DNA from 3 places in the Halobacillus sp. HZG1 genome. Region 2 is predicted to be linked to each of the others. Evidence: a T-box and tRNA genes for the amino acid it is inferred to sense, from the RefSeq annotation. Region 2 holds a T-box; the other regions hold tRNA genes.

Region 1 (4,933 bases), on a different contig from region 2:
AAGGCGAAGTGACAGAAAACACAAGAAATTAATGTTTCCTTAACAAATTCATGCTATAATGAAATACAATTATAAACGCTTTCGAAAAGAGAGCGTTCTTTTTTCTAAGTATTGAATCCGCTTACAAAGAAATTGAAATATAGAATGAGAGGAGAATGACAGGTGATTGAAAGGACGATCGTAATTGAGTTAGAGACAGGTTTACAGGCAAGGCCGGCGGCACAATTCGTACAAGAAGCGAACAAATTTACCGCAGACGTTTTTATTGAAAAAGGTGAAAAACGGGTGAATGCCAAAAGTATAATGGGGTTAATGAGTCTTGCTGTCGGAACTGATGAAGAAATCAAATTGATTGCAGATGGTTCTGATGAGGAAGAAGCGATGCAGGTGCTGACAGACTTCGTAAAGAATGAGTAATCTGTATTTATGTGAAAAAATGAACGTTCTCCAGTGAGGGAACGTTCTCATACAGAACAAAAAAATCCGCTGTGGATTCCACAGCGGATTTTGTGTTTTATTATTGTTCGTTTTTCTCCATGACTTTGTCAATCAAGCCATAGTCTACAGCTTCATGGGCAGACATGAAGTTATCACGATCTGTGTCGCGTTCGATGACTTCCATCGGTTGTCCCGTACGCTCAGCAAGAATCTTATTCAGCTTCTCACGCATTTTGATAATACGCTTAGCGTGGATTTCGATGTCAGAAGCCTGACCTTGTGTTCCTCCAAGTGGTTGGTGAATCATGACTTCACTGTTAGGTAGTGCATAACGTTTGCCAGGCTCACCGGCGTTCAGCAAGAATGCACCCATTGACGCGGCCATACCTGTGCAGATTGTAGATACGTTCGGTTTGATGAACTGCATCGTGTCATAAATTGCCATACCTGCTGTGATCGATCCACCAGGGGAGTTGATGTATAGGGAAATATCTTTGTCTGGGTCGTCAGCAGCAAGGAAAAGCAGCTGTGCAACAACAGAGTTTGAGATGTTATCATCAATCGGGCTTCCCAGCATGATGATGCGGTCTTTAAGTAAGCGGGAGTAAATATCATAAGCACGTTCTCCGCGGTTTGTTTGTTCAATAACTGTAGGGACTAAATTCATTTGAAATTCCTCCTTAACATCAAATTAATAATGATGGAATACATTCATCATACCTATAAGGTCAATAAAGGTCAAACAAAAACAATCGACCTTTTATTCTTTATTTCAGCAAGGGTTGCTGCGCCTTTTAAGTATGAAAAACGGTTATTATTATTCGTTCTATGTGATGTGTTCCAATTCCTTCTACCATCATACCCTAAATTTACCTATATAAACGTCCATACCTACATTTTAGCGATATGACAGGACTGTGGAAAACTCTATTTCGAGATGTTTGTAGGATTTCAGGGACTGCGGGAAAAGGTTCGCTTTCCGAGGCGAGTGGTGAGTCTCCTCGGGCTAACGTTCTGGGGGGCACATCTACCTTGCGCTTCCCGTGGACGCCTTGAACCGTTCACGCAAATGTCAGGTAACTAAGCCTTCCAAAATAGGAAGCTTTTCTTGAAGATCAAAAAATGGGTTGCGTTTTTTGTTGATTCTACTTATAATATTAAATGCATGTCGCTTTTGCGCCCGTAGCTCAGTTGGATAGAGCGGTAGATTCCGGTTCTACGTCAGTCGGGGGTTCGAATCCTCTCGGGCGCGCTAAACTAGATGGACCTTCCTCAGATGAAAGGAAGGTCCTTTTTTTACAAGAAATTCATTATATTAGTATAGTGATGTTGTCGAATCACTAACAGTTACATTAATGTTATTTAAATATTATTTGAACAGAAATCTCACAGAAATTATACGAACGTTTATTTGGGTATATTATCGCAATGTAGTTTATTTCGGGCTTTTTCTATGTTACTATTGAAGAAATAAAGTCAGACTTTTCGCTTTATTTAGAAGAGGGGTATTTATGACAAACCTAATCCGTTACAAAATGTTGTCGACTGAAGAGGTTTCTGAAGACAGGCGGATTCACGTGTTCGACATGCAGGAACAGCAAAAGTTATCCTTCAACTATAAGTTATTGAAACGGACACCCGAAAGTTATGTAGGCGAAGAGTTAGCACATTTCTTGGATAAACGGAAGTTGAAAATCGATAATGGTTTTTATGATAAAAAAGGACACGCTTCCTAACAGCGTGTCCTTTTTTGTGAATAAGCAATAGTGAGGGATGGATGGGGCAGATTTCCTTTGTTATGATGAAGAGGAAGTTCAGGGAGGCCTGTATATGTCTGAAGTTATTTTATACGTTAAAGAAAACTGCGGGTTATGTGAGGAAGTTAAGGATCTTTTGTCTCTCTTTGACGTCGCAGTGGTATTGGTGGATATTGGTACTGACCCTGTCCTGCTGGATAAGTATATGCTTGAGGTGCCGGTATTGAAAATTGGTGAGGAAGAGCTGGATTATCGGAATATTGATTACTTCGAACTAATGAAGCGTTTACAATGAAAAACGTCTAGGTTTTCACTTGCACGAGGACTACCCCACTGTTAATATAAAACTGAAATAAGATATTTTTTTGCTCCGAGCGGGACATAATATGACTAGCTGGGACGTAATACATCCCGGTTGGTACCATTTCAAAGAAGGAGCTTTTTCCATGAGAGCGTTCATCGACTTACAAAAAAAATTATTCCCGGATGTCCTGGACGTTATACAGCGCCGTTATCAGCTGTTGTATTATATCCAGATCATGCAGCCTGTGGGCCGAAGAGCGTTAGCTGAAAGTGTTGAGCTGGCTGAACGCACGGTTCGAAGTGAAGTGGATTTTCTGAATAAACAAGGAGCTGTAGAGATTACCTCACGAGGTATGCATTTAAGTTATGAGGGACAGAACATTCTTGAGCAGTTAGCCGAATTTATTAAAGAGGTCTCTGGGATAAAGGTTTTAGAACAACAATTAAAGGATAAATTAAATTTAGACTATGTCGTTGTTGTTCCGGGTGATAGTGATGAGCTTAATTGGGTAAAACAAGAGATGGGAAAAGCATGTGTCCAATATTTGAAAGAACATATGTCGCCGGATCAGGTGATTGCCATTACCGGTGGAACAACGATGGCATCCGTCGCACAAGTGATGACGCCGCTGTCTGGAGCTGATCAATGCTTATACGTGCCTGCACGTGGAGGTTTAGGTGAAAGAGTTGAAAACCAGGCCAACACGATCTGCGCGGAAATGGCGAAAAAAGCCAGGGGTGACTATCGTCTTTTATATGTACCCGATCCTCTCAGTGAGGAATCGTATCAGACGATAAAAGAAGAACCTTCAATTAAAGAAGTGTTGGATATCATCCGTAACGCTGAAATCGTTATTCACGGTGTCGGGGATGCACTCACGATGGCAGAACGAAGAAAGACTTCTCCTGAACAGTTGGAATTAATCAAAAAGCACAACGCTGTAGGCGAGGCTTTTGGTTATTATTTCAATGTTGAGGGTGAGATCGTTCACAAAGTTCGTACGGTAGGTCTGCAGTTAGAAGATCTTAAGCGTGCGAAACATGTCATTGCTGTTGCTGGAGGTCGCTCGAAAGCGCAAGCCATCTCATCTTATTTCCAACCGGGCCAGAGTAATGTCCTGATCACTGATGAAGGTGCAGCCCAAGAGTTAATAAGGGGTTTATCCCTTTAAATAAATATGATTTCAATCATCCTAAGGAGGAATTTTGCATGACAGTAAGAATTGGTATTAACGGATTTGGACGTATTGGACGTAATGTTTTCCGTGCTGCTTTGAACAACAATGAAGTTGAGGTAGTAGCGGTTAACGATTTGACAGATGCAAACATGCTGGCACACTTGCTTCAATACGATACAGTACATGGCAAGCTTGATCAAGAAGTGACAACAAACGGTGACAACCTGATTGTCGGCGGTAAAGAAGTTAAAGTACTTTCTGAAAAAGATCCAGCTCAACTTGGTTGGGGAGATCTTGGCGTAGATATCGTGATCGAATCTACAGGTCGCTTCACTCAGCGTGACGATGCTAAGAAACACTTGGATGCAGGTGCTAAGAAAGTAGTCATCTCTGCTCCAGCGAAACAAGAAGACCTTACAGTCGTTATGGGTGTAAACGAAGATCAGTATGACAAAGATTCTCACCACGTTATCTCAAACGCGTCTTGCACAACGAACTGCCTTGCTCCATACGCAAAAGTTCTTGACGAGAAATTCGGTCTTAAGCGCGGTATGATGACAACTGTTCACTCTTACACGAACGACCAGCAGATCCTTGATCTTCCACACAAAGATTACCGTCGTGCTCGTGCAGCTGCTGAAAACATCATCCCAACAACAACTGGTGCGGCACAAGCTGTTGCAAAAGTACTTCCACACCTTGATGGTAAGCTTAGCGGTATGGCTATGCGTGTACCAACGTCTAACGTATCCATCGTAGACTTGGTTGCTGAGCTTGATAAAGACGTAACTGCAGAAGAAGTGAACGAAGCACTTCGCGCAGAAGCTGAAGGAAACCTTAAAGGAATCCTTGGATACAGTGACGAGCCACTTGTTTCTACAGACTACAATGGCAACACTCACTCTTCTATCATTGATGGTCTTTCTACACTTATCCTTGAAAACAACATGGTTAAAATCGTTTCTTGGTATGACAACGAAACTGGTTACTCCAACCGTTGTGTAGACTTGGCTGTATACCTTAAGAACCAAGGCTTGTAATATCTGAGCCGTTTTAGAAAATACTATGAAAAAGCTGGAAAGGAGGAGGTCTCAGGTCCTCCTCCTTTATCCATGTTTTTTCGCATCCTGCTTATCGGCGTTTCTGCAACATGATTCTGTGGAAACGTACATAAGGGCAGGCGATGAACCTGACCACAAACCAAGGAGGTTGTCATTCTATGAATAAGAAAACAATCCGCGATGTTGAAGTGAACGG
Region 2 (4,933 bases):
CGAAATCTTTGCGTTCGATGGCTGCCTGTTCATATGATTCAAGTTCAGGTTCTGTCAGGCTGATCATTTTTTCCATCTCTTCAGAAGAGTAGTTGACAACGCCTAGTCCGATCTCATCTCCATCAAGTCCGTGAATGCGGACGACGGCACCTTTTTCAAAACGTCCTTTTACATGATGAACGTTCATAGGAAGAAGACTCTTCTTCATTTCAACGATCGATTCTTTCGCACGATGGTCGATAATAACTTCACCTTCAGGTCCAGAGTTGAAGGCAATCCACTGCTTCTTCTGGTCAAGGTTTTCAGAGTCTGTCGTTGTTTCAAAATACGTTCCTGTTGCATCTCCGTACACAGCATCATAAACGATGTTCGGTGTATTTGCCTTTCCTAAGAAGGAAGAGATGCCCGATGCCATGGAAATTTTGAAAGCGTCAATCTTGGACTTCATACCGCCTGTGCCGACTGCACTACCTGGGTCACCAGCTGCGGCTTCAATTTCCGGGGTAATTTCGTGGACTTTATCAAGTAGTTTAGCATCTTCATTCTTTCTAGGGTCTGCATCGTAAAGTCCGTCAATATCGGATAGAATGATCAATTGATCGGCATCGACAAGGCCTGCGACTTTAGCAGAAAGTGTGTCGTTATCCCCGAATTTCAAACGATCGATCGTAATCGTGTCATTTTCATTGACGATCGGAATAATGCCGCGCTCAAGCAGGACATTAATCGTGTTACGTGCATTGTTATAGCGGTCTTCATCAGAGAAGTCGCTGCGAGTAATGAGGATCTGTGAACCCATATAACCGTGGGATAGGAAAAGATCGGAATAAGATTCCATCAACAATCCTTGGCCAATGGATGCAGCTGCCTGTTTTTCAGGTAAAGAGCTTGGGCGCTCAAGACAGCCGAGTTTACGATAACCTGCGGCTACAGCTCCTGAGGATACGAGTAAAACCTCGTGGCCGTCGTCTTTCAGTTGGACGACTTCATCTACTAATTTCTCTAATTTACGGCGGCTAACTTCTCCGTGCATACTAGTCAGGGAACTACTCCCTATTTTAATAACTACCCTTTTTTTATCTTGACTCAACATATCACTCCTGTTTAACATTTTCGCATCGATTTACTTCGTTTATTTACTGCCTACAAGTAGTCCTTCAAGTTCTTTGCTCAATTCTTTCGAACGACTGGCTGCTCCTTTGATCGCTTCAGAGATGGCATAACCTCCGCCAGCCTGATCAAGAGCGTTCAGCCCTGCTGCTGTCGTACCATTCGGTGAGGTCACATTTTCACGTAGTTCTGTCGGGCTTTCATCACGTTCAAGCATCATTTTTGCTGCTCCAAGCAATGTTTGTGCTCCGATTTCACGAAGAGTTTCACGATCCATGCCTTCTGCACGGCCTGTTTCTTCAATGTGTTCCATCAAGTAATAGAAGTAAGCAGGTCCGCTTCCAGCTATTCCTGTAAAGACGTCCATTTTATCTTCTTCAATGATGAAAACTTCACCAATGGATTTCATTAATTCTTTCGCGACAAGTACATTGTCCATGTCCGCGAAACGTCCTGGTGAGATAGCTGTCGCCGATTCGCGAAGCATGCTTGACGTATTCGGCATCACACGGATGACCTGTTGTCCGTCGTTCAATCGATCTTCCATATATGATGTTGAGATTCCCGCAAGTACAGAAACAAGCACTTGGTTTGCTGTCAATTTATCTTTCAAATCGGCAAGTACTGCATCAATATCTTTTGGCTTCATCGCCAAAATGAACTGATCGACTTCTTGAAAGTTCAATTCATCTTTTAAAACTGTGCGTACGCCGTATTTATCATTGATTGTGTTTAAACGTTCCTGATTACTTCTATTGGTCACGATGATGTTCTCAGCTGGAATATTACCGGATTCCACCATGCCTGAAATCATCGCCTCAGCCATAGAGCCTGCACCTAGAAAAGCAATCGTTTGTTTAATCATATTGGGTTAATCTCTCCCGTTCGCATTTTTTGTTCGCTTTATTTAAGACGTTTTTCATCATAACACTGGGCAAAACTTATTCAAGGGGTTTTTGGCAAGTCGGGTCTATATACGCCAATTAGTTAGTGTAAACGGTTTCATGGAGAGGTATTTCCAATTCATCGCTTCTCATCGCAAATAATCTCGTCTCAGACATGTATTTGCGGGTTGAATTTTTAAGAAAAGCCGGAGAAAGCAAAATTGAGGGAATTATCAGACTTTATTTCTTTTCGTTAGAGCATATAAAAAACCATCTGTTGAGGGTTCAACAGATGGTCATCCTTCATTAATGAAATGATTCAGTTTGGCCAGTTGCTGATTCAGTTCCCCAATGGGGACGAAGCGGGCTTTACGGAATAGCTCTTTCCCTTCCGAGTAAATCAAAACGGCAGGCACCGTCATGACTGAAAACTCACCGGCCACTTGCGGAACTTCATCAGCGTTTACATGTCTTGATTCAATTTCAGGGTATTCCTTCAACAGGCTTTCCACTTGCGGTAGCAAACCATGGCAGACCGAACATCCCGGCCTGGAAACATACACTATTGAAAGGGGATGTTCATGAACAAATGCCTGAAGTTCTTCAATGGTGTTTACGGATTCCACTTTTCTCACCTCTGCTCCATTATATCAAGGAATAGATCAAAATGCCTGCAATAGAACTTAATTCAAACGATCAGGGTGGACCTGCTGGTGCTGCTTAGTCTCTACTTCTTTAAATAAATCTTCTGTAGGCGGTTTTTCAGTCGGCAACTGTGTAGCCTGATCGGGATTTAACATCTTTTTTAACGAAAGGATTTCCTGATATAAATCATCAATATCCTGCTTTGTCGCTGGTTTTTTTTGATTTTTCAACTCAAACCCGACCTGCCCATTCGGTTCCAGGGTCGCCGATTTAAGATCATCAATGGAAGTAACATTACTCTGCCTTAATTTCATTTCAAGCTGATCGACAGTAAAGCGCAGCTTCTTAATATTTTTTTCATTCAGCTGTCCGTTCTCAATAATGGAAACAGACCGTCCTGTAAGAAAACGTTCCATAAAATCAAATTTCACCTGGCTGAATTCCATCACCATCAATGTAAGCACGAGCACTCCCCCTACGCCGAACGTCACCCATATATTTTTTCCAGCCACCGGTTGAATCAGTAAGGAACCAATCGCAATCATAATGACCGTCTGCGATAACGTCATTTGTGAAATGGACTTCCTGCCAGCAACCCGTAATATGATTGTACCGACAATAATAATGAGAACGGCTTTCCAAATCCAATCCATGATCAATCACCTCTCTTCGTATAATCACCTATTTAAACCAGGATATTCTCAAAGAAGGGATTGCAAAAGGAAATGCTTTCCGCTATAATTTTTTCAAATATAGAAATTCTAGGAAAAAGAGAGTAACTGTCTGGAACAGATCAGCGACTCAGGGGTGGTGGAAGCCTGAGCAGGATTTCAGTAGTGAAACGGACTTTTGAGAAGCTTTCCTGAACCATGGAGTAGGGAAAAGCCGGGGATGCCCCCGTTAACAACATCGAGTGGCTATACGATAGCTATAAGAGTGGTACCGCGAGCACAAACCTCGTCTCTTTATTTGAGACGGGGTTTTTTATTTTTATGGAGGTGTCGTTCATGGAAAAACAAATACTTGCCCTGCAGATCGCTCATATCCTCGGGGAAGAATATCAGCGAGAGTGGGTGCAGCAACTTATTGAAGTTCCCAAACAGCAGGACCACGGTGACCTGGCTTTTCCCTGCTTCCCGCTGGCGAAGTCTTTGAAAAAGAGTCCGGGGCTGATTGCTGATGAGATTTCCAGCCAAATAAAACACCCGATTTTCAAGGAAGTACAAACAGTAGGCGGCTACATCAATATATTTCTTGATCAGGTGTTTGTCGCTGACCACGGCTTGAAGCAGTTTTACCAAGAGCCGGAAGCCTATGGATCACATGAATTTGGAAAAGGAAAGACAATCGTCCTGGATATGTCAGCACCGAATATTGCCAAACCTTTTTCTATGGGACATTTAAGATCAACAGTGATTGGAAATGCTCTCTCAAACCTTGCACAAAAATGTGGGTATAAGACAGTAAAAATTAATTACATTGGAGACTACGGCACCCAGTTCGGAAAACTATTAGCCGCTTACCTCAAATGGGGGGAAGAAGAAAGTCTCAAGCAGAATCCGATTCAAGAATTGACCCGCGTGTATGTGAAGTTCCACCATGCTTCGAAAGAAGATCCAGCATTCATTGATGAAGGAAGAGAATGGTTCAAAAAATTGGAGAATAACGATCAAGAGGCCGTCACTCTCTGGAAGTGGTTCAAATCCGTATCACTTGAAGAGTTTGAAGAAATTTATAAACTTTTAGGAATCACCTTCGACTTGACCCGTGGCGAAGCCTATTACAATGACAAAATGGGTGCCACCATTGATATGTTGCAGGAAAAAGGGTTGTTGGAAGAATCGGAAGGTGCGCAAGTCGTACGCCTCGATGAGGAAAAGTTACCACCGTGCCTGATTCGAAAGAGCAATGGCACGACCATTTATGCCACAAGAGATTTAACAGCTGCGATTGACCGTAAGCAAACGTATGATTTTGATGAAGCCCTCTATGTAGTTGGCCATGAGCAAACCCTTCATTTCCAACAGGTTAAACATGTGTTGAAGAAAGCCGAGTTTTCCTGGGCGGATCAATTAAGACATATCTCATTCGGAATGATGCTGCAGGATGGCAAGAAGATGTCCACTCGTCAGGGGAAGACTGTTTTACTGGAACAAGCATTACAGGAAGCTATTTCAGTGGCAGCTAAAAATATAAAAGAAAAGAACCCTGATTTGGTGAACGCTCAAGAAGTCGCGGAACAAGTGGGGGTAGGGGCCGTCATCTTTCATGACCTTAAACACGACCGACGCAAT
Region 3 (4,933 bases), on a different contig from region 2:
GATGAACAAAACAACCAATAGCGCGAAACCGCCACCGTATCCTCCGCTCATTCCATTCCCCCCTCTCTTACTTACTTTACTACCTTATTCAGAAGGGATGAAGAAGGCAGGGCATGAGCGGAATTTAATCTTTTTTCTTCTTTTCATTCACACCTTCAGAAAGAGAAGACACGCTTAAGGGAAAGGAAGGCAAAGTACAGGGCCTGGACGAAAAAAGCCAATCCCCACAAAGGCGCGGGAATGAATTTTGTCGCTCTTGCCAAGTTTGCTGCGTCACCAGCTTGTCCTGGAGAAATAAAGCTGATCCACATCACTTCAAAAGCACTGGTTACAGACTCAACGAGAACGAGGGAAGCAAGAAACAATAACACATATTGAACCACCTGTTCATGACCGGTTCTCAGCAGCCATACAAACCCAGCTCCAAAGGTAAGGATCCAGAATAGACCATACACATTCCTTACCCAGAAAAGCAGATTGATGGCAAGGAACGCCATTAAAATATAAATCATCCAATTAAAATGCCCACGACTGACGAGGAAAAAGAAGACGAAGGCAAAGAAAGAAGCAAATACATACCCGGCCATGCTCGTTAATACTTGCCCGATCCATGAGTTATGCCCGGTCAAAGCAAAACCGGATGTATTCGGTAAAAGGGAAATTCTCCTTACTTCTCCCCCTGTAAGCAGCGCCATCAGGGAATGACCGCTCTCATGAATCATGGTGTTCAGAATAGCGAAGTACTTACCAACGACCGGCAGTTGTGTGAGCAGTAAAGCAAGAATAAGAGCTGAAAGAACTTGTAATTTCATATAACGCACTCCTTTCTTCGTGATCTTTTAATCGCTTTCTACTTACATATGACGTATCTTAAGAATAGAATCAATGGTAACAAAGGGGAATAGACATGCGAAAGTTAACATGGATAGGGAGTTCGATCATCGTACTATTTTTATGCAGTTGTGCCGCTCCATCAGAATCGAGTGAAACGAACATAAAAATTGCGGCTGCTTCAAGTTTAAAAGATGTCATGGAAGAGCTGACTCCTCTTTTTGAGGAGCAATACAATATAGAAATCGAAACCATATATGGAGGCTCAGGTAAACTGGCAAGACAAATCGAACAAGGAGCTCCTGTCGACGTATTCCTGTCTGCGGATCTTCGTTGGATCGAACTTCTTAAGAAAGAGAGCCTTGTCGAAAAAGATACATACATAGAGTTTGCTACCAACCAGATCGTTCTTATTGGTCACGATTCCACGAGTCATTTGAATACCATTCAAGAGCTGGAACTGACAAAAAATGAACAGCTTGCTGTCGGCAATCCAGAAAGCGTGCCTGCTGGTACTTATACGAAGCAAGCGTTGGAAAGGATTCAACTTTGGAGGGGATTAGAGGATCAGATGATTTTCGGAAGCGATGTTAGACAAGTCCTTGCTTATGTCGAATCCGGGCAAGTGGACTATGGTTTTGTCTATGCCAGTGATGCCCTGATTTCAGATCAGGTAAGAACCCTTACAAAAGTAGACCCTACACTCCACGATTCGATCGTCTATGCTGGCATCATTCTTTCAAAAAGCCGGACTAAGAAATCTGGAGAGCAATTTCTATCCTTCTTAAAGAGTGATCAAGCGACAGAAATTTACAAATCTTATGGATTCAATCCTAAGGAGGTGGAAAGATAGAACAATGAACGTCGAACCTCTTTTATTGTCTCTAAAGGTAGCGGCAATCGCTACTTTCATCGTATTTATTATCGGAACGATCAGCGCAAGAGTCATTTCTCGGAAATTATTTCCCGGGAAAAGTATTATAGAATCGATCCTTTTACTCCCTCTTGTCCTTCCTCCGACGGTCATAGGATTTGGCCTGCTTTATTTATTCGGCAAAAACGGCTGGATGGGACAATGGCTCATGGACTGGTTCGGTATTCAGGTGGTTTTTTCCTGGACAGGAGCAGTCATTGCGTCTGCCGTCGTCTCCTTTCCCCTTATGTATCAAAGTGCATCAGCGGCTTTTCAAAATTATGAACAAAACCTGGAGAATGCGGCTTTGACGATGGGGGCTTCGAAATTGAAAGTATTCTTCACCATATCGCTTCCTTTAGCATGGCCCGGATTGCTCGCTGGCTTAGTCATGACTTTTGCTCGTTCCCTCGGTGAGTTCGGAGCTACATTAATGATTGCAGGCTATATCCCTGGTGAAACAGACACCATTCCACTCGCCATCTATTTTGCTGTCGAATCCGGTCGAATGGAAGAAGCTCTCATGTGGGTGATTGTCATACTCTGTCTCGGTTTCAGTGCGGTATTATGGCTCAACACATGGAGCCGGAGGAAAATTATATTTGTAAGGAAAACATAAAAAAAGCTGAAGCTCCAATCAGCTTCAGCCAGCGCCCCCGGCAGGATTCGAACCTGCGGCACACGGTTTAGGAAACCGATGCTCTATCCCCTGAGCTACGGGGGCGTATGAACGTACGTGTAATATTATACAAAACAAACCAAAGATTGAAAAGGAAATGCACTTTAAAAATATTGCTCGGATGTTACTTCCAACGTATGTATATGATAAAATATTATTTGTCTGTCTAAAAGTATCGTATTTTGTAAGTGAGTGATGAGCACTCACGTTTTTGAATTGAGTTTGAAGGAGGAAAAGAGATGGGAGATTTACCTTTCATATCCGTTGAAGGGCCCATTGGGGTTGGGAAAACGTCTCTGTCTAAAAAGCTCGCCTCCCAGTTTGATTTTCATTTGCTGAAGGAAATCGTTGAGGAGAACCCGTTTTTAGGCAAGTTTTACGACAATATTGAAGAATGGAGCTTCCAAACGGAGATGTTCTTCTTGTGCAATCGTTTCAAGCAGCTCGAAGACATCGATCGCAAATTTTTGCAGTCGGGGAAGCCGGTGGTCGCCGATTACCATATATCGAAGAATATGATTTTCGCACGCCGCACGTTAAGAGAAGATCAATTTGACAAGTATGCACAGATTTTTGATATATTGACACACGATATGCCTAAACCGAATATGGTCGTCTATTTACATGCGAGTTTAGATACACTGCTCGAACGCATCCGCATGCGTAACCGTGATGTAGAGGCAAATATTCAACCCTCATATCTTGAACAACTCTCTCAAGACTACGAAGACTTCATGAGACATTTTGAGGCGACTCATCCCGAGATTCCTGTGATTCGTTTGAACGGGGATCATATAGACTTCGTAAAACATCAAGACGATTTGAATTATATTGTTGATCAAGTAGAGCAGCATTTAAATAAAGGAGAAGTTATCAAATGAATGCACGTGAACGCTATGGAATTCCACACGACAGCGTCATAACGATTGCAGGAACGGTCGGTGTTGGTAAGTCAACGATGACCAATGCTCTCGCTGATGCCCTCAACTTCCGTACCTCTTTTGAAAAAGTCGACACAAATCCTTATCTCGACAAATTCTATCAGGATTTTGAACGCTGGAGCTTCCATTTACAGATTTACTTTCTAGCGGAACGCTTCAAGGAACAAAAGAAGATTTTTGAATATGGCGGTGGTTTTATCCAGGACCGCTCCATCTATGAAGATACCGGCATTTTTGCCCGGATGCACTATGAAAAAGGGACGATGTCTGCAACCGATTATGAAACGTACCGAAACCTGTTTGATGCGATGGTGATGACACCATACTTCCCTCATCCCGATCTTTTAATATATTTGGAAGGGTCGTTCGATGATGTCGTTTCCCGAATCAAAGAACGTGGACGTCCAATGGAACAAGAAACTCCTATTGAATATTGGGAAGAGATGTTTACGCGTTATGACAATTGGATTGATAATTTCAACTCCTGCCCTGTCCTGCGCCTCAATATTGCCGACTATGATGTATTGAATGATAAAACAAGCATCGAACCTGTCCTTGAAAAAATCGGCCACTTCATCCAACAATCTCGTAAATGGCGCTCCAGCCATTTATTGACGTAAGCATAAAGATGAAACACCTGACGTCATTCAACGTCAGGTGTTTTTTTTCTATAATCTTCAATCATCATCCGGTGACTACCAACCATCTTCTCAGGCAAATCATGAAACTCGAAAAACTTCACCTGTACCGTTTCTGCAGGATCAAAAGCATAGTCCCCACTAAAATGTCTAGTGAAATAAGCTGTTGTCACAACGTAAAACTCATCTCCATTAGGAGCTCGGCTGAATTGATCTTCCCCAGAGTAAACATTCAATAACTGCAGATCTTTGACCTTTAATCCAGTCTCTTCGAATGCTTCACGTTTGGCGACTTGTTCCGTGCTCTCTCCAAGCTCCATCAAACCTCCCGGCAGTCCCCATACACCTTGAGGGGATGTTCGTTCCTGCAGTAAAATACGTCCTTTTTCATCCAGAATCATTACCACAGAGCCAACTAAAATAATGGGCCGATGACCGATAATTGCCCGTAAGTCCTCGACGTAACCCATAGCCTTCCTCCTCTCTCCATTATTCTATTATAACAAGAGAAAAGGACCCCTTTGAATAAAAGGAGTCCTTCTCGTAGATTAGCGTTCCATCGTATGCAACAGTTTTGTTAAGATGACAGCGCCCCCTACCATCACTGCACCAATCCATGGTGTATGAACAAGACCAATCGTATCAACGATGACCCCACCGACGGAGGATCCGATAGCAATACCGACGTTGAAAGCGGCAATATTCAAAGCAGAAGCTACATTAACCGCAGATGGAACATACTTCTCAGCTAATTGAACGACCAAGATCTGCAAAGCAGGGACGTTCATGAAAGCAAACAGTCCCATGAAAAACAATACAACTAAACTCAACACTTTAAATGGAATGACGAAAGCCAACAGGAGCAATACGATTGCCTGCAGTACAAACATCCAAAACAACGCTTTGATCGGATTTTTATTGGAAACTTTTC

What was found. A T-box is a leader RNA that pairs with one kind of tRNA and senses whether it is charged. The one in region 2 lies ahead of argS (arginine--tRNA ligase), so its partner is inferred to be a tRNA-Arg.
Region 1: it encodes a tRNA-Arg, which carries the amino acid that the T-box ahead of argS (arginine--tRNA ligase) is inferred to sense. The anticodon was not compared.
Region 3: it encodes a tRNA-Arg, which carries the amino acid that the T-box ahead of argS (arginine--tRNA ligase) is inferred to sense. The anticodon was not compared.

What each region holds. Positions count from the first base shown of each region.
Region 1 covers NZ_JAYLVQ010000038.1:49,748-54,680, forward strand. Annotated here, with positions in the region: gene whiA (DNA-binding protein WhiA) at 1-32, shown strand, start outside; gene VKA52_RS05755 (HPr family phosphocarrier protein) at 163-417, shown strand; gene clpP (ATP-dependent Clp endopeptidase proteolytic subunit ClpP) at 518-1,105, opposite strand; tRNA gene VKA52_RS05765 (tRNA-Arg) at 1,615-1,690, shown strand; gene VKA52_RS05770 (hypothetical protein) at 1,950-2,174, shown strand; gene VKA52_RS05775 (glutaredoxin family protein) at 2,269-2,490, shown strand; gene VKA52_RS05780 (sugar-binding transcriptional regulator) at 2,642-3,670, shown strand; gene gap (type I glyceraldehyde-3-phosphate dehydrogenase) at 3,709-4,716, shown strand; gene VKA52_RS05790 (phosphoglycerate kinase) at 4,896-4,933, shown strand, end outside.
Region 2 covers NZ_JAYLVQ010000012.1:23,849-28,781, reverse strand. Annotated here, with positions in the region: gene proB (glutamate 5-kinase) at 1-1,093, opposite strand, end outside; gene proC (pyrroline-5-carboxylate reductase) at 1,133-1,975, opposite strand; gene VKA52_RS01080 (thioredoxin family protein) at 2,291-2,620, opposite strand; gene VKA52_RS01075 (DUF421 domain-containing protein) at 2,678-3,292, opposite strand; T-box leader at 3,394-3,607, shown strand; gene argS (arginine--tRNA ligase) at 3,647-4,933, shown strand, end outside.
Region 3 covers NZ_JAYLVQ010000062.1:163,096-168,028, reverse strand. Annotated here, with positions in the region: gene VKA52_RS11550 (YjcZ family sporulation protein) at 1-51, opposite strand, end outside; gene VKA52_RS11545 (M50 family metallopeptidase) at 156-812, opposite strand; gene modA (molybdate ABC transporter substrate-binding protein) at 908-1,684, shown strand; gene modB (molybdate ABC transporter permease subunit) at 1,689-2,363, shown strand; tRNA gene VKA52_RS11530 (tRNA-Arg) at 2,396-2,468, opposite strand; gene VKA52_RS11525 (deoxynucleoside kinase) at 2,663-3,304, shown strand; gene VKA52_RS11520 (deoxynucleoside kinase) at 3,301-3,984, shown strand; gene VKA52_RS11515 (NUDIX hydrolase) at 4,008-4,472, opposite strand; gene VKA52_RS11510 (MFS transporter) at 4,551-4,933, opposite strand, start outside.